Regions from separate parts of the Hoeflea sp. 108 genome, predicted to be linked through region 4. Evidence: predicted binding sites of a transcription regulator. Region 4 holds the regulator's gene; each other region holds the start of a gene.
What was found. The regulator PhoB, encoded in region 4, activates phosphate uptake and scavenging genes when phosphate is short. The targets are predictions, from matches to a motif close to TGTCATNNANCTGTCAT.

Region 1: the regulator PhoB is predicted to act here: its motif matches at 2,703-2,719, upstream of B015_RS0108050 (RNA degradosome polyphosphate kinase).
Region 2: the regulator PhoB is predicted to act here: its motif matches at 2,888-2,904, upstream of ugpB (sn-glycerol-3-phosphate ABC transporter substrate-binding protein UgpB).
Region 3: the regulator PhoB is predicted to act here: its motif matches at 1,699-1,715, upstream of B015_RS0102945 (PhoX family phosphatase).

What each region holds. Positions count from the first base shown of each region.
Region 1 covers NZ_KB890024.1:1,645,728-1,650,269, reverse strand. Annotated here, with positions in the region: gene ppx (exopolyphosphatase) at 1-428, opposite strand, end outside; gene B015_RS0108050 (RNA degradosome polyphosphate kinase) at 428-2,635, opposite strand; gene B015_RS0108045 (zinc-finger domain-containing protein) at 2,788-3,036, shown strand; gene B015_RS0108040 (FAD-dependent monooxygenase) at 3,048-4,271, shown strand; gene B015_RS30615 (TIGR02117 family protein) at 4,226-4,542, opposite strand, start outside.
Region 2 covers NZ_KB890024.1:4,204,119-4,208,660, forward strand. Annotated here, with positions in the region: gene ugpE (sn-glycerol-3-phosphate ABC transporter permease UgpE) at 1-355, opposite strand, end outside; gene ugpA (sn-glycerol-3-phosphate ABC transporter permease UgpA) at 396-1,280, opposite strand; gene ugpB (sn-glycerol-3-phosphate ABC transporter substrate-binding protein UgpB) at 1,516-2,826, opposite strand; gene B015_RS0120880 (TlpA disulfide reductase family protein) at 3,181-3,876, opposite strand; gene argH (argininosuccinate lyase) at 3,911-4,542, shown strand, end outside.
Region 3 covers NZ_KB890024.1:598,538-603,079, reverse strand. Annotated here, with positions in the region: gene B015_RS0102945 (PhoX family phosphatase) at 1-1,639, opposite strand, end outside; gene B015_RS0102940 (phosphatase PAP2 family protein) at 1,944-2,630, shown strand; gene B015_RS0102935 (helix-turn-helix transcriptional regulator) at 2,720-2,962, shown strand; gene B015_RS0102930 (SulP family inorganic anion transporter) at 3,048-4,542, shown strand, end outside.
Region 4 covers NZ_KB890024.1:4,378,856-4,383,397, reverse strand. Annotated here, with positions in the region: gene pstA (phosphate ABC transporter permease PstA) at 1-171, shown strand, start outside; gene pstB (phosphate ABC transporter ATP-binding protein PstB) at 195-1,016, shown strand; gene phoU (phosphate signaling complex protein PhoU) at 1,055-1,756, shown strand; gene phoB (phosphate regulon transcriptional regulator PhoB) at 1,854-2,543, shown strand; gene B015_RS0121705 (ROK family protein) at 3,066-4,319, opposite strand.

The DNA.
Region 1 (4,542 bases), 2.7 Mb from region 4:
CCGGCTATGCCGTCAGCCGGATGGAAGCCGGAAATGACACCAAGCGCAGAGAAATAAGCTTCCTCACGCCCGGTCAGCACGCGGATTTCGGTGCCAAGCACCTCCTCGGCACGATGGATGAAGTCCGGACCGTTGACCGCCTCGCGAGCGGCTGCGGTCGCCAGCACATACATCTTGTCGGCACCCGCCTGCTCCGACAGCGCCCGGAAGCGCCGGAACTCCTCCATCGAGCGGGTCACGCCTTCAGGATCGAGCTTGCCGGTGGAGACGATGCCGCGGCCGAGGCCAGCCAGCATCTTTTCGTTGAACAGCAGGGTCGGCGAGCGCGCCAACCCTTCATAAACAACGAGACGAATGGAGTTCGAGCCGATATCGATGATCGACAGCGGTCGGCGGTCCTTGAGCCGGCCCTGCGAGAGTTCTGCCATCAGCCGGCCGTCGCCTCCGCCTTCTTGCGGCGTTTGAACTGGGCAATGCGCTTGGGCGCATGAGACTTCAGCGCGTCACCCCGTCCGGAAAGGCTCGGATTGGTCATGAAATATTCCTGCGCATTGAACGGCTCTTCACCCTCGTCGAGCGTTATCCGCCGTGAGGTTCCATCCGCCAATACTTCGAAACTTTGCTGGTTGTCCATGATATTTCCCAGCATGACCTGCCCCAGCACCTGCTCGTGCACGGTCGAATGCTTGGCGATCGGCACCATGCATTCGACACGGCGGTCGAGATTGCGCGGCATCAGATCGGCCGAGCTGATGTAGACGATGGCCTCGTCCGAAGGCAGGCCGTGGCCATTGCCGAAGCAATAGATGCGGCTGTGCTCAAGGAAGCGGCCAACGATCGACTTGACGCGGATGTTCTCCGACAGGCCGGGAACCTGCGGTCTGAGACAGCAGATTCCGCGTACCACCAGATCGATCTCGACGCCGGCGCGGCTCGCCTCGTAGAGCGCATCGATGGTGATCGGATCGACCAGTGAGTTCATCTTCATCCAGATCTGCGCCGGCTTGCCGGCCTGGGCGTGCTCGATCTCGTCGGCGATGTGCTTGAGAATCCTGCTCCGCAGCGTGTAGGGCGACAGCGCGATGCACATTTCCTCTGCCGGCTCGGCGTAGCCGGTGATGAAGTTGAATATCTGGGCCACGTCGCGGGCAATGGCCGAGTCGGTGGTGAAGAAGGACAGGTCGGTGTAGATGCGCGCGGTAATCGGGTGATAGTTGCCGGTGCCAAGATGGACGTAGTTGCGCAGGCGGCCGTCCTCGCGTCGCACCACCAGCGACATCTTGGCGTGCGTCTTGAGCTCCAGGAAACCGAACACAACCTGCACGCCGGCACGCTCGAGATCGCGGGCCCAGCGGATGTTGGCCTCTTCGTCGAAGCGCGCCTTGAGCTCGACAAGTGCGGTCACCGACTTGCCGGCTTCGGCCGCATCTATCAGCGCACGCACGATGGGACTGTCGTTCGAGGTACGGTACAGCGTCTGCTTGATTGCCACGACCTCGGGATCGAGCGCTGCCTGCCTGATGAACTGCACCACCACGTCGAAGGATTCGTACGGGTGATGGACGACGAAGTCCTTTTCGCGGATCGCCGCGAAACAATCGCCGCGATGATCGCGGATACGCTCGGGGAAACGCGGATTGAAGGGCGGGAACTTGAGATCGTCGCGCGGCACGGCAACGATCTCGGAGATCTGGCTGATCGCCAAAGGACCGCTCAGGACGCTGACGCGGCTGGACGATACGCCGAGTTCGCTGGCGACGAACTCTCGCAACTCGGCAGGCATCTGGCTGTCGAACTCGATGCGGATCACCGAGCCGCGACGGCGGCGCTTCAGCGCGGTCTCGAACAGGCGCACCAGGTCTTCGGATTCTTCCTCGACCTCGATGTCGCTGTCGCGGATGATCTGGAACGTACCCGAGCCCTTCACCTCGTAGCCGGGGAACAGCTTGCCGATGAACAGGTTCACCGTTTCCTCGATCGGGATGAAGCGCACGGCGTGCTTGCGGTCGGGCAGACGGATGTAGCGGCGCAACGCAACCGGCAGGCGCAGCAAGGCCGTCATTTCCTCGCCGCCCTTGCGGTGGCGCAACTGCAGGGCGATGGAGAAGCCGAGATTGGGAATAAACGGAAACGGGTGCGCCGGGTCGATCGAAAGCGGCGTCAGCACCGGAAAGATCTGCTCCATGAAGTGGTCTTCGAGCCACTTCCGTTCTTCCTTCGTGAGCGCCCCTGCCGAGATCGTCTCGATACCCTCGGCCTTCAGCAGCTCCGCCAGGTTGGACAGGCTCTTCTGCTGGTCTTCCTGCAGGCGCTCGACCTCGAGCAGCAGCTGTTCGAGCTGCTGCTCCGGGGTGCGGCCGTCGGGGCTGCGGATGGTGATCCCCTCGCGCACCTGTCCGGCCAGGCCGGCGACGCGCACCATGAAGAACTCGTCGAGATTGGCAGCCGAGATCGACAGGAAGCGGACGCGCTCGAGCAGCGGATGATTGGGGTTCTGCGACTGCTCCAGCACGCGCCTGTTGAATTGCAGCCAGGAAAACTCGCGATTGACGAAACGGTCCGGGTTGCCGTCGGCGCCTTCAGTCCGCGACTTGTCATTGACGAAATCGGTATGGACCGGCTTCAACTGATTCATCTGCAACCCTTCCCCTATGCCGCGTGCCGCCGCTTATCCGGCTCAGATTATCCTCTGACAGGCAATTGCGACAGTTTCATTTCAGCATCTTGCAAACGCGGCGCTTATGATACAAAGCCTCCTCAATAGCGTTCCTTAGAAGGGAAAACTCCATGGCTGGCGGCTCCATCCCCCACTTCCAGAACGATGCTGGACACGCCGTGATCGAGATCGGCGTGAAGGAATTCATGTGCGTGGGCGCCAACCCGCCGTTCGACCATCCGCACGTCTTCCTAGACATGGGCGCCGACTCGGAAAAGGTCTGCCCCTACTGCTCGACGCTGTACCGCTATTCGGCACAGCTGAAGGCCACAGAGACCCAGCCGGCCGGCTGCCTCTACGTCGTCGACCGCGCGGCCTGACCACGGCGGTCGTGCATCCCCGACACATCGTCATTTCCGGGGCCGGCATCGCCGGCCTGACGGCGGCAATTGCCTTCGCCCGACGCGGCTTTGCAGTCCGCATCCTTGAGCGCGCGGCCGCGCTCGAAGAAGTCGGCGCAGGCTTGCAGATCTCGCCCAACGCGACCCGCATCCTCTCCCGCCTCGGCGTTCTCGACATTGTCGCTCCTTTGACCGTGCGGCCGGAAGCGGTGGTACTGCGCGACGCGACGACGCTGAAGGAGCGCGCGAGTGTGCCTCTCGGCGCTTCCGCCGAGCGCCGCTGGAAAGCGCCCTATCTCGTCGCCCACCGCGCCGACCTGCAAAGCGCCCTGCTCGCACGCGCCAACGAGATCGACAGCATCGAGCTTTCGCTCGGAACTTCGGTCACCGATGTTCAGCTTCGCAGTGACGGCATCACCGTTTCATTCGATCAGAACGGCATCAGCTCAGAAGTGAGCGCTTCGCTGTTCGTTGCGGCCGATGGCGTGTGGTCGCACAGCCGGCGCCTCGTCGGCCCCAACGAGAAGAGCCGTTTCAGTGGCTCGCTGGCCTGGCGCACCACGCTTCTGGCTGACAGTGATGCCGGCTGCCACTTTGCTGCGTTTAGCTCACCCGAGATGGTGACGACCTATCTGCATGGCGGCTTCCACCTGGTCGCCTACCCGATCCGCGCCGCCAGCGCGATCAATCTCGCGGCCTTCACCCCGGGACGGGCGATCACGGAACACTGGGCCGGCGAGACATCGCCCGATGCGTTGCGCCAGGCGATGCGCGACGCTGCTCCCCAGCTGGCGGAACTCGCCGACAAGGCTGCACCCTGGACCATCTGGCCGCTGCATACGGTCGATGCCAGCCGTCCCTGGACGTCACCGGGCGGCATCGCGCTGATCGGCGACGCGGCACACGCGATGACGCCGTTTGCGGCGCAGGGTGCGGCGATGGCAATCGAGGACGCCTACATGCTCGCCGATGCGGTCGCCTCGGCAACGAGCACAGCACAGGCGCTGTCCCAGTGGGAGGCCGCCCGCAAGCCGCGTGTCGCCCAGGTCGCACGGCGCGGCGCGCTCAACCACTTCGCCTGGAATGCGTCTGGCCCCGTCGCCTTGGCGCGCAACCTGTTTCTGAAGCTGAAGTCGCCTGATAGCCTCGCAGCCGACATGGACTGGCTCTATGGCTGGACGCCGCCGGGCTGGGCCGAAGACGGGGCGTTGTAGAGGCCGAGCGACCAATTCAGGGTCACCGGCAGCGGGTTCCACCAGCCGGTGGTCAACCCCGCCTTGCGCAAGGCAGCAGCGGTCCAGGTGTTGCAGCCGGCGAATGCGTTGAACTTGCCATTCGCCTCGAAGAACCCGTCGAACGCACCATAGGCGACACCAGGGATCGACTGCGGTCCGTTCGGCCCTCGGGTAAAACTCGCCTCTATGAAAGCGAGCAGCGCCTCAAATCCCGCGTCACTGACGTCAAATCGGCTGACGGTCGGCTGCG
Region 2 (4,542 bases), 170 kb from region 4:
AGATCAGCCAGAAGAAGAACATCCGGCCGGGGAAGCGGAAGAAGACGATGGCGTAGGCCGACAGGATCGAGATGATGATCTTGCCGATGGCAATGCCGAAGGCAACGATGGTGGTGTTGATGAGCAGCGTCGCAACGCTGACCCCGCCGATGCGGCCGACACCGCCGAACAGCGCCTCCGAATAGTTCTTGAAGAACTCCGGCCCCGGCAGCAGCGGCAGTGGCGGACGCAGGATCGTCTGCAGCGAATGGGTGGAGGCAACGAAGGTGTAGTAGATCGGGAACGCGACGATCACGATGCCGAGGATCAGGATCGCGTGCGCCATGTAGACGCCGGCCATCGACTGGCCGATCATCAGCTTGTCGTGCCCGCTGGCAGGTGGAAGCGGCTTCGGCTCAGCCATAATGCACCTTCTTCTCGACATAGCGGAACTGGATGGCGGTAAGCGCGATGACGATGACCATCAGGATCACCGACTGCGCCGCCGAGTCGCCGAGGATGAGATTGACGAAGCCGTCATTGTAGACCTTGTAGACCAGAGTCTCGGTGGCCTTGCCCGGCCCGCCGCCCGTCACAGCATGAATGATGCCGAAGGTGTCGAAGAAGGCATAGACGGTGTTGACTACCAAAAGGAAGAAGGTGGTCGGTGCGAGCAACGGGAAGACGATCGTCCAGAAGCGCTTGTTCTCGCCGGCACCGTCGATGGCCGCAGCTTCGATCAGCGACTTGGGGATCGCCTGCAGGCCGGCGACGAAGAACAGGAAATTGTAGCTGATCTGCTTCCAGGACGCGGCGGCCACGACCAGCGTCATGGCCTGCGACCCGTCGAGAAGCGGGTCCCAGTGGATGCCGAGCCAGCGCAGGCCATAGGCGAGCGAGCCGATCGACGGGTTGAACAGGAACAGCCACAGCATGCCGGCAATGGCGGGCGCCACCGCATAGGGCCAGATCAGCAGCGTGCGGTAGAGGCCGCGGCTGCGCACCACCTTGTCGGCCATGACGGCGAGCAGCAGTGCGGTGGCCATGGCGACGGCCGCGGTGGCGACCGAAAAGACGATCGTGACGTGGACCGAATTGAGATAGTTCGGGTCCGACAGCACCTTCTTGAAATTGGCGAACCAGACGAATTTGGACGACAGCCCGAAGGGATCTTCCTTCAGCATCGACTGGCGCAGCGCCTGGCTGGCCGGCCAGTAGAAGAACACCAGCGTGATCGCCAGCTGCGGCGCAACCAGCAGATAAGGCAGGATGCGGTTGGGGAAGACGACGCGTGGACTCATGTGGCCGTTCCAGTGGGGAAGGATTGCGGAGACGAATGCATGGCGACACCCCTCTCTGGCCTGCCGGCCATCTCCCCTTCAAAAGTGGAGGGAGATCAGCGGCTCCTGCAGCAGTGCAGTATTTGCAGCGGATACGATTGGCGAACGGGACGATGCCGGCCGATCTCCCCTTTTGAGGGGGAGATGGCCGGCAGGCCAGAGGGGGTGAAGAGGATCACGCTCCCTGGCCCGGCTGTCAGTTGCCGATGGCTTCCTGGATCGCCTTGTTGCCGCGCGCGACAGTGTTATCGAGCGCCTGCTGAGCGGTCTGCTGTCCCGCGAGCATCTTTTCGAGCTCTTCGTTCTCGATGTCGCGGACCTGCGGCAGGTTGACGAGGCGGACGCCCTTCGAATTCTCGGTCGGGGCCTTGCCCATCATCTGCTTGATCGGGATCTCGCGGGCCGGGTTCTTGTCGTAGAAGCCAGACTTCTTGGTCTCTTCATAAGCCGCAAGCGTAACCGGCAGGTAGCCGGACACCTGGTGCAGGCGCGCCTGGATCGGCGTCTGCGACAGGAAGTTGAAGAAAGCGGCAACGCCCTTGTACTGCTCATCCGGCAGGCCGGCGAAGACCCACAGCGACGCGCCGCCAGGGATGGTGTTCTGCGGCGCACCCGCGGCGTCCGCCTCGTAGGGCAGCTGGCCCGTGCCGTAGTTCATGCCCGACTTGACGATGTCGCCGAGACCGCCAGAGGATTCGGTGAAGATGCCGCATTCGCCGGCAAGGAAGATCTGCTTGGCTTCCGATGTGCGGCCGCCATACTTGAAGGTGCCGTCCTTGGCGAGGTCGGCGAGCTCCTGGAAGTGCTTGACGAAGGCCGGCGCGTTGATCTTCAGCTCGACGTCGGTGCCGCCGATGCCGTTTTCATTGGTGCCGTAGGAGACGTTGTTCCAGGCCGCGAAATTCTCGGTGTGGATCCAGGTCAGCCAGGTCGAAGTGAAGCCGCACGGTGCTGCACCGCTCGACTTGATCTTCTTGGCGGCATCCCAGACCTCGCCCCAGGTCTTGGGCGGATTGTCGACGTCGAGGCCGGCTTTCTGGAAGATGTCCTTGTTGTAGTAGAGGATCGGCGAGGACGAGTTGTAGGGGAACGACAGCATCGTGCCGTCGGGCTTCGAGTAGTAGGAGACGATGCCCGGCAGGTACTGGCTCTTGTCGAAGGCCTGACCGCCCATCGACAGGATCTCGGCCACCGGCTTGATGGCGCCCTCGGCGCCCATCATCGTGCCCGTGCCTGCATCGAAGACCTGCATGATCGCCGGCGGCTGCTTGGCGCGGAAGGCGGCGATGCCGGCATTCAGCGTTTCCGGATAGGTGCCCTTGAACACCGGAACGATCTTGTACTCGCTCTGGCTCTTGTTGAATTCGTCGGACAGCTGGTTGACGACCTCGTTGTTCGCGCCGGTCATGGCGTGCCACCAGGAAATCTCGGTGACGGCGAATGCGGAGGTGCTGGACAACAGCGTCATTGTCGCGGCTACACCCGCCGCGAAGCCTAGGGTCTTCATGTCTCGCTCCCGTTCTGGTTGGCGAAAGGTTTAGTTTCGCAGGGAGCAGTATTGTCGGATTATGACAGCCCGACAACAGTTTTGTAGCAAAGGTATGAACGGCGGGTTCGGCGCGCTTCGCTTTCGGCTGGCCTGCAACCGGCCGACTGGCTTTCGATTTTCATAAAAGCGAAAGCAAAACGTCATATTCAAGCAAGCTTAAGGCAACGCCAGAGCCAGCTAACAACCACGCTGCGGGATGGCCTGCCGCGTGCGAAAACCGTTTCGCGCGGCGACGGCGCGAACCAGAATCGAACCGTCGATGCAACCGATGATTGCCAGCTTCTCTGGGGATAATTTTGCTCTGGCGCCGGCTTATTTTGCCAGCGCCGCCTCGATCAGCTTCTTCGCGTCGGGGCTCGCCCATTCGGCGGGGCCGTTCATGTTGGCGAGAAGGCAGCCTTCGCCGTCGACCAAAAGTGTCACCGGCAGGCCGAGCGCCAGCCCCTTTTTCTTGAGATCGTTGAACAGCGTCAGCGTGTTTTCGCGGTAGTAGCCGAGCGAGGCGACGCCGGTCTCTTCGAGGAACTTCTTCGGCTTGGTGTCGTCGCCGGTGTCGACATTGACCGCCACAACCTCGAACTCGTCACCGCCCATTTCGCGCTCCAGCGCATCGAGCGCCGGCATCTCGGCGCGGCAGGGCGCACACCAGGTAGCCCAGAGATTGATGAGCAGCGTGCGGCCCGAATGATCGGCCACCGTCATCGGCTTGCCGTCGGGGCCGTTGAAGGCGAGCGACTTGAGCGAGCGCGGCGGATCGGCCGGCATCATCGCCGCGACATGCCCGGTGGCTGCAGCCCCCACCGCCTTGGCCGCATCCGCCTTGGCGGCGCACTGCTTGTCGGCGGCGGTCAGTTCGGCGCTGGTGTCGGCCGCGACAGGCACCGGCTGCGGATTGTTGCCAGAATGGCGGCTCGTGACATATACCGCAACCGCGCCGGCGATTACGCCTGCAACGGCGGCTAGAGCAATATGGCGTGGCGCGGGAAACATCTTTCTGCGATCCGACATCTATTCAGTTTTTCTCCGGAGCCCGGTTATCACGATGAGCGACAAGAAGGCCAGCAACCAGATGTGGGGCGGACGTTTTGCCTCGGGCCCGGCCGCGATCATGGAGGCGATCAACGCCTCGATCGGCTTCGACAAGAAGCTTTATGCCCAGGACATCCGAGGCTCCGTCGCCCATTCCGAGATGTTGGCGGAAACGGGCATTATTTCAGCCGAGGATCAACAGAAAATCGCTCACGGGCTGAACACGATCCTGCGAGAAATCGAGGACGGCAAGTTCACCTTCTCGACCCGGCTCGAAGACATTCACATGAATGTCGAGGCGCGCCTCGCCGAACTGATCGGCCCGTCGGCCGGCCGCCTGCACACCGCGCGCTCGCGCAACGACCAGGTGGCGGTCGACTTCCGCCTCTGGGTCAAGGATGAGTTCCATCGCGTCGCCGAAGCGCTGAAGGGCCTGATCGCCGCCTTCCTCGAACGCGCCGAGCAGCATGCCTCGACCGTCATGCCCGGCTTCACCCATCTCCAGACGGCGCAGCCGGTGACCTTCGGCCACCATTGCATGGCCTATGTCGAGATGTTCGCCCGCGATTTGAGCCGCGTCCGCGATGCCATCGAGCGCATGAACGAAAGCCCGCTGGGCGCGGCAGCGCTTGCCGGCACCGGCTT
Region 3 (4,542 bases), 3.8 Mb from region 4:
CGGAGTCGACGGCGCAGTTGTCGGGCATGCCGAACCAGCCATTCTCAGTGGTCGAGGTCGAGAACGAGGCGCCTACCTCGGCGACCGAGGGGTCGCCGCATTTGAGCAGGATTTCCCACTTGCCCTTGGTAGCCGTGAAATCGCCTGCGTCTTCGACCAGCTCGATGATGTGGCCGAAGGCGTTTTCGGCGCGCGGATTGGCGGCGTCGACCTGGTCGGTCTTGCGCTTCGAGTTGTTGGTCAGCATCACATAGACCTTGCCGTTGACGCCGTTGGGCTGGATGTCTTCGGGACGGTCCATCTTGGTGGCCTCGAGCAGGTCGCCGGCGCGGCGGGCCTCGATGACCACGTCTGCCTGGCTGGCAAAGCCGTTTGCAGCCGTCAGCGGGCCCTCGCCCTGGACCAGTGGCAGCCAGACGAACGAGCCGTCTTCGGCAAACTTGGCGACATAAAGCGTGCCTTCATCGAGCAGGTCGAGATTGGCGGCGCGGTCGTTGGCGTTGAACTTGCCCTTGGTCACGAACTTGTAGACGTAGTCGAAGCGCTCGTCGTCGCCGAGGTAGAAGACGACGCGGCCGTCGCCAGCCACGATCGATTCAGCACCTTCGTGGCGGAAGCGACCGAGGGCAGTGCGCTTCTTCGGCACGGAGTTCGGGTCGTTGACGTCGACCTCGACGATCCAGCCGAAGCGGTTCGGCTCGTTCGGCTCCTTGGCAACGTCGAAGCGGTCATAGAATTTGTGCCATTCATAGGTGCCCTCGGGCACACCGACGCGCTTGTAATTGGCGGCCTCGGGGTGACCGGCGGGCAGTTCGCCGCCGAAATAGCCGTGGAAATTCTCCTCGGCCATGATGTAGGTGCCCCAGGGCGTGACGCCGCCGGCGCAGTTGTTGACGGTGCCGAAAACCTTGGTGCCGGTCGCGTCGGCATTGGTCTTCAAGCGGTCGCTGCCAGCGGCCGGGCCGGTAATCTGCATTTCGGTGGACGAGGTGATGCGTCGGTTGAGCTTGCCATCGCGGACGGGCTGCCACTTGCCGTCCTGTTTGCGGATCTCGACGATCGAACCGCCATGGGCTGCCATCTCGATGTCGACGCGCTTCTGGTCGGCAGGCGCAACCTCGACCTTGCCATCGACGAGCTTGACGATACCCGGGAACATCAGGTGCTCGTTGGTGTATTCGTGGTTGACCACGAGCAGGCCGTGGTCGGACGAGCCTTCGAGCGCGATGTAGCCGACATAGTCGTTGTTGTAGCCGAACTGTTTGGCTTGCGCCTCCGCCGACTGGTTGGTCGGATCGAACTCGGGAGCATCGGCAAAGATCGGATCGCCCCAGCGCAGAAGCACGTCGGCATCATAGCCTGATGCGACATGATGCTTGTCGTCGATGCCCGCCTCGACCTCGTCGAAGTTGAAAGCCGAGCCCGAAGCGGCGCGGGCGTCGTCGGCCAGGATGATGGCGATGGGGCTGACGGTGGCGGCAATGGCCGAGACGGCGAGCGAGCCCTTGAGGAAGCCGCGGCGCGAGAAGCGGGCCGCGATGATGTCGCCCATGGTCCGGTTGTCGGTCGGGTTGTGGCCGGGACCGTCATTGTCCTCGAGCATCGAGGTGCGGAACTTCTGATCGTAGGGTTGGTTCATGATGTCGACCTCTGGCTAGCATACGGCTTGGGGTTCGCCGGCACCGCTAAGGGGAGGAGATAACAACAGCATGACAATTTCGCCGAAAATCGGCCGCTCCACAAAGCGTGATCGGCGAGGCCGCGCGCAGCAGACTTTGGAGTGCCGCCTCGCACTCTTCGCAAACCGATTGTGGTTCTCGGGTTGATGCGCTGCGACCTTTTGCATGGGCGCCTTTTCTTTGGGAAAGGCTTCCCCACTTGTTGCGTAACAGCCGATTAGGAGCCATCCCGAAGACGAACGGCGAAACGGAAACGACAGGACGATGCACGACAGATTGTGGAACAGGATCGAGTTTTCGCTTTTGGCGGCCGGCATCATCATCGCCGGCGGCCTGTGGGGCTTCGTCGAGCTCTCCGAGATCGCGCGCGACGCCGCCCCGCATGCCTTCGACACCGACATCCTGCTGTTCTTCCGCGAGGCGGGCAACCCGGCCGACCCGATCGGCCCGCTGTGGATGGAAGAGGCCATGCGCGACATCACAGCACTCGGCAGCGCCTCCGTGCTGATCTACATCACCGCCATCACTATCATCTTTCTCGGCATGACCAGGCGCTGGGGGCCGGCGCTGTTCGTGTTCGTCTCGGTGGCGGGCGGTCAGGTGCTGTCGAGCCTGCTCAAGCTCGGCATCGACCGTCCTCGCCCCGAGCTCGTACCGCATCTGGCGCAGGTCTACACGATGAGCTTTCCGAGCGGGCACGCGATGCTGTCGGCAGTGACCTACCTGACGCTGGGTGCGCTGCTGGCGCGCTTCCTGCCGGGCCGGGCGACGACGGTCTTTGTCTTTTCCATCGCCATCCTGACCACACTCATGGTCGGCATCAGCCGGGTATATCTCGGCGTGCACTGGCCTTCAGACGTGCTTGCGGGCTGGTGCGCCGGTTTTGCCTGGGCGACTTTGTGCTGGCTGGTCAGCCGCTATCTGATGCGGCCAGCAGAGGGCGACGCGTAACATGGGGCATAGGCATCAATAATGATGCTTGAAACATCACTATGAATGTATGATACATTTATAGTGCGGATCGAGACGGGAACATCTCAGTGATCACAGCCGCACAGATGCGCGCCGCACGAGCGCTGGCAGGCATCGACCAGAAGACGCTCGCGGACCTCGCAGGCGTGTCGGTGCCAACCATACAGCGCATGGAAGCGAGCGAGGGCGTGGTGCGCGGCGTGGTCGACACGCTGACCAAGGTCGTCGAGGCGCTGAACGCTGCCGGCGTGGAGCTGATCGGCGAGAGCGACACCGGCGGCCGGGGCGTGCGGCTGAGGAAAAAAACCTGAGTTCCCTGACGATCCGCGCGATGTAGTCGCGACGCGACCGCCGACAGTTCTGCCGACGATCCCGCCGCGTTTGCCACGTGGTGGGATGATGGACGCAGGCAGCAATCCAGGACAGCACGGACCGCAGCACAGGCAGCCGAGCTTCGCGGAGCTGTTCACGCCGAAGCTGGTGACGGTTTTGCGCGAGGGCTATGGCACCAGGCAATTCAAGGCCGATGCTATTGCCGGGCTGACAGTGGCGATCGTGGCGCTGCCTCTGTCGATGGCGATTGCCATTGCTTCCGGCGTATCGCCGGACCGGGGGCTGTTCACGGCCATTGTCGGCGGCTTCATCATCTCGGCGCTGGGCGGCAGCCGGTTCCAGATCGGCGGACCGGCGGGCGCCTTCATCGTGCTGGTGGCGGCGACCGTGGCGCGCGAGGGCGTCGATGGCCTGCTGCTGGCAACAATGATGGCAGGCGTCATGCTTGTCGTCATCGGCTATCTCAGGCTCGGCACCTACATCAAGTTCATCCCCTACCCGGTGACAGTGGGCTTCACGGCTGGCATCGCCGTCATCATCTTCGCCAGCCAGCTGAGCGAGATGTTCGGACTGACCTTGCCGGGCAAGGAGCCGGGGCCGCTGCTGCCGAAGATCGAGGCGCTGGCGCAGGCAGCAGGCACGGTGAATACGTCGGCGGTGGCGGTGGCCGCGCTGACCATCGGCACGATCCTTGTGCTCAAGCGGCTCAGACCGCATTGGCCGGGCATGCTGATCGCGGTGGGCGTGGCGTCTCTGGCGGCAGCCTTGCTTGCCCTGCCAGTGGAGACAATCGGCACGCGTTTCGGCGGCATTCCGCGCAGCCTGCCCTGGCCCTCCTTGCCGACCTTCACGATGGACAAGGCAATATCAGTGCTGCCGGATGCGATGGCCTTTGCCCTGCTTGGCGCCATCGAGTCGCTTCTGTCGGCTGTCGTGGCGGATGGTATGACCGGCCGTCGGCACCGGTCCAATTGCGAGCTGGTGGCGCAGGGTTTCGCCAACGTCGCCTCGGCTCTGTTCGGAGGCATTTGCGTCACGGGCACCATCGCGCGCACCGCAACCAATGTGCGCGCCGGCGCGCACGGGCCGGTGGCGGGCATGCTGCATGCGCTGTTCCTCCTCGCCTTCATGCTGGTGGCGGCACCGCTTGCGTCATACATCCCCCTGTCGGCGCTAGCCGGCGTGCTGGCGGTGGTGGCCTGGAACATGATCGAAAAGCAGGCCTTCGCGACGCTGATCCGCTCGTCGCGCGGCGATGCGCTGGTGCTCCTGGTGACGTTCCTGCTGGTGGTCTTCCGTGACCTGACCGAGGGCATTGTCATAGGCTTCGCGCTGGGCTCGGTGCTGTTCATCGACCGCATGGCCAAGAGCGTGGCCGTCGAAACCGAGCTGCCGCTGGCGCAGGAGGACGTGGCCGATGACGTGAATGGTGACCGCCACGCTTATGAGTCACGTGATGCGGGAGACGCCGCGACGGTGATCTACCGGATCTCGGGAGCGTTCTTCTTCGGCGCCGCCTCGACGGTGGGTGCGGTGCTCGACCGCATCGCCGACCAGC
Region 4 (4,542 bases):
CCCTTCGATCCGGCGACGGCGCTGCCGGTTCAGATCTACATGTGGGCGAACGAGGCCGAACGCGCCTTTGTCGAACGCATGTCGGGCGCCATCATCATCCTTTTGATCTTCCTCATGGCCATGAACATCGTCGCCATCGTCCTGCGCCGCCGTTTCGAGCGTCGCTGGTAGACGTGGACAAGGAGCACCCTGCTATGAACATCATGAGCGAGAAAACCCTCGAAGACGCGGTGACAGCCGAGATGAACAAACCGAACGAAATCATCAAGATGCGCGGCGACAAGGTGACCGTGCACTACGGCGAGAAGCAGGCGCTCTTCGGCGTGGACCTCGACGTCCGCCAGAACCAGGTGACGGCGCTGATCGGCCCGTCGGGCTGCGGCAAGTCGACCTTCCTGCGCTGCCTCAACCGCATGAACGACACGATCGACGCAGCCCGCGTCGGCGGCAAGATCACGCTCGACAGCGAGGACATCTACGATCCCAAGATCGACGTGGTCGAACTGCGTGCCCGCGTCGGCATGGTGTTCCAGAAGCCGAACCCGTTCCCGAAGTCGATCTACGAGAATGTCGCCTACGGCCCGCGCATCCATGGCCTCGCCAGGTCGAAGGCCGATCTCGACAAGATCGTCGAGCAGAGTTTGCACAAGGCGGCGCTTTGGAACGAGGTGAAGGATCGCCTGCACGAGCCGGGCACCGGTCTGTCGGGTGGCCAGCAGCAGCGCCTGTGCATTGCCCGCGCCATTGCGGTTTCGCCCGAGGTCATCCTGATGGACGAGCCATGTTCGGCACTCGATCCGATCGCCACCGCCAAGGTGGAGGAACTGATCGACGAATTGCGCGAGAACTACACCATCGTCATCGTCACCCACTCGATGCAGCAGGCGGCGCGCGTGTCGCAGCGGACGGCGATGTTCCACCTCGGCTACCTCGTTGAGGAGGGGCCGACGGACAAGATGTTCACCAATCCAGACGACAAGCGGACGCAGGACTACATCACCGGCCGCTTCGGCTGAGTGATCGTCGCGTACAGTAAGCAGACGAGGAAACGATCATGGGCGATCATACAGTCCGGTCCTTCGACGAAGAACTCAAGCATGTCGACCAGCTCATCCGCGACATGGGCGATCTCGCCGGTTCGATGGTCGCGGGCGCCATCCGGGCATTGCTGTCGTCCGACCAGGCGATGGCCCAGAACGTGATCGCCGACGACGCGATCATGGACGCCAAGCAGCGTGAGCTCGACAACGCAGCCATCACGCTGATCGCCAAGCGCCAGCCGATGGCGCAGGATCTGCGCGCCGTGGTCGGCGCCATCCGCATGGCTGGCGATCTCGAGCGCATCGGCGATCTTGCCAAGAACATAGCCAAGCGCGTCGGCGCCGTCGGCCAGATGCCGACGCCGCGCAACCTGGCGCACTCGATCGATGCCATGTCGCAGCTGGTGCTGGGACAGGTGCGTGGCGTGGTCGACCTCTATGTGGCGCGTCAGCCGGAAGGCCTGAAAGGCCTGCGCATCGACGACCAGAAGATCGACATCCAGTACAATGCCGTGTTCCGCGAACTCCTGACCTACATGATGGAAGATCCGCGCAACATCACGGCCTGCACCCATCTGCTGTTCTGCGCCAAGAACCTCGAACGCATCGGCGACCATGTGACCAATATCGCCGAGAACGCCTATTTCGTGGTGACCGGCGAGCAGCTTCCGCTCAATCGGCCCAAGGTCGACGAAACCACGACGGTTTCGAACTGAGAACTTCCGCACCGCATGCGTTTGGCGCGGGGGCGCTGCATAGGTTAAACCAGCGCATGGTCCTGATCGGGCCGTGCGCAAGGACAAGGTACAGGCGATGATCGCTCCAAAGGTCATGGTCGTTGAAGACGAAGAGCCGCTGGGCGTGCTGCTTCGCTACAATCTCGAATCCGAAGGCTATCAGGTCGAGGTCGTCACCCGTGGCGACGAGGCCGAAATCCGTCTGCAGGAAAACGTTCCCGACCTGCTGGTGCTCGACTGGATGGTGCCCGCATTGTCCGGCATCGAGCTGTGCCGCAGGCTGAGGATGCGCCCGGAGACCGAGCGGCTGCCGATCATCATGCTGACGGCACGCGGCGAGGAAAGCGACCGGGTGCGCGGGTTGTCGACCGGTGCCGACGACTATCTGGTGAAGCCGTTCTCGACGCCTGAGTTCATGGCGCGGGTGAAGGCTCTGCTGCGCAGGGCCAAGCCCGAGGTGCTGTCGTCCATCCTCAAGGTCGGCGACATCCTGCTCGACCGCGAGTCGCACCGGGTCTACCGCAAGAAGAGCGAGATCAAGCTCGGGCCGACAGAGTTCCGCCTGCTCGAGTTCATGATGCGGCATCCGGGCCGCGTGTTCTCGCGCAGCCAGTTGCTCGACAATGTCTGGGGCGAGACGATCTATATCGACGAACGCACCGTGGACGTGCATGTCGGGCGCCTGCGCAAGGCGGTCAACAACGGCCGCATGCCCGACGTGATCCGCACCATCCGCGGTGCCGGCTACGCCATCCGCGAGGATTAGGCGCCCGGCCGGCGAGACAGTTAAATTTGGCTCGCCGGCTTATCGAACATGATCAGACGTTCGCGCAGCGGGCGGTCAGCGCCATCCGCCATATGGCAACCGCCCGTGATACGGCGTATTGCGGCAATGGCCGTATGGGCCGCGCCAATAGCCCGGAGGGCACCCGTAAGCGTGACGTGCACGGTGTACGACACGCCCATAGCGGCATCCGCCATATGGCCCTCGCCAGCCTCCCGCCCCGCAGCCCTGGGCAATGGGAATGACCATTGCCGAATCTCCCGCGACAAGCGGCATGGGGTTCGGGGTGGCTGATGCTGAAAACGATGAGGCACACAAAAGGCCTACGCCGGCCAGGATGTTACGCAGCAGACTGGTCATCGCAACGTCTCCGAAACGGACGACACGTCGGTTCCAGGGTTGGTTCCGCCTCTTTGCCAGGCTGGGCCTTTCAAGGGCGGTCGCGGACTGTCGTCTAGCACGGCAGTATGGTCGCGGCGATCGTCTTAATTGCGACGGCCGAAATCAAATGTCCTTGAGCGGAATGTCTGCCTCGGCCCGCCGCGGCACCGAGCCCGCCGCAAAGACTTCCTCGTCGACATAGAGCAGGGCGCGCATGGTGCAGCCTTCGCGGATCAGGGGGACCTCGTTCGGCTCGGTGTCGAAAGAGATCGCCTTGGAGTGCGTGCCGCCGGCCGTCTTGGCGATGGCCGAGCGCACATACGGCTCCATGATGTCGAAGGCGGTGGCGCCGACACCGACGAAGGCGAGGGGGGCGGGGTCGAACAGCGCGAACATCGAGCCGAGGCCGAAACCGATTGCCTCGCCCGCCTTGCGGAAGGCCTCGCGCTCGGGGCCGTCATGGTCGCGCGCGGCGTCGGCGAGCGCCTTGATGTCCTCGTCGGAGAGGTCGGCCAGCGGCTCGGCGTTTTCGTCGCCGAGCCGGGCGTTGCGCCAGATCGCATAATTGCCGGCATAGGCCTCGATGCAGCCGCGGCGGCCGCAGCGGCACAACGCTCCGTCGGGGCGGTGGACCATATGGCCGAACTCGGCGCCCGACGATTGCGTGCCGGTGAACAACTCGCCCTTGATGACCAGGCCCATGCCAATGCCGTGGGAAAGCAGGATGGCGATAAAGTCGTCGCGATAGCGCGCCGGGTCGCGCCAGTGCAGGGCCTCGGCGATCATGTTGCAGTCGTTTTCGACGGTCACCGTCACACCGAATTCGCGCTCGAGCCTGTCGGCGAACTGGATGTCGTCATGTGGGGTAATCGGCGACCACAGGAGCTTGCGGGCGCCGGCATCCGTGGTGCCCTGGATGGCCAGCGCGATGCGCAGTACTGACGCTTGCGGGCGCCCGCTGCGCGCGATGACCTGACGCACGATGGCGACGCATTCGTCGACCAGCGCCTTGGCGGGCAGTCGCTGGGTGACCAGCCGTCGGGTCTCCTCGACGATCTGGTTGCCGGCATAGTCGATGACCGAAGCCGACAGGTGGTTGAGCGACAGGACGACGGCAACAACCGAGGCGGCGTCGGCTTCGAGCGCCAGGCCCACCTGGGGCCGGCCGCGCTTCATCGGCGACTGTTCGCCACCCTTGGCCTCGGCAAGGATGCCTTCGGCTATGAGGTCGGAGGATATGGTCGAGATGGTCGAGTGGCTGAGCCCGGTGACGGCCGCGATCTCGGTGCGCGAGGGCTGGCTTGCTCGCCGGACTGCCGATATAACCATGGCGCGGTTGCGCCGTCTCAGATCGTCGTGACGTATGCCGACCGACATGTGTGCGTCTTCCTCCCGGTGGAACGCTGCCTTTCTTAAGGGGCAGTCGCCAGCGCATTCTTATCCTGCCAGAGCCGGCGCAAATTGTCTTTATTTATTTCGGCGCTCGAAAAAATTAGCAAGGCATGGTGAAACCATGTTGACAGCCGACAATGGCTGAGTCACTATTTTTTCGAGGCTCGAAAAAATGAGCTTCTCCAAGGGCTACCGCAGAAGCGCGCCC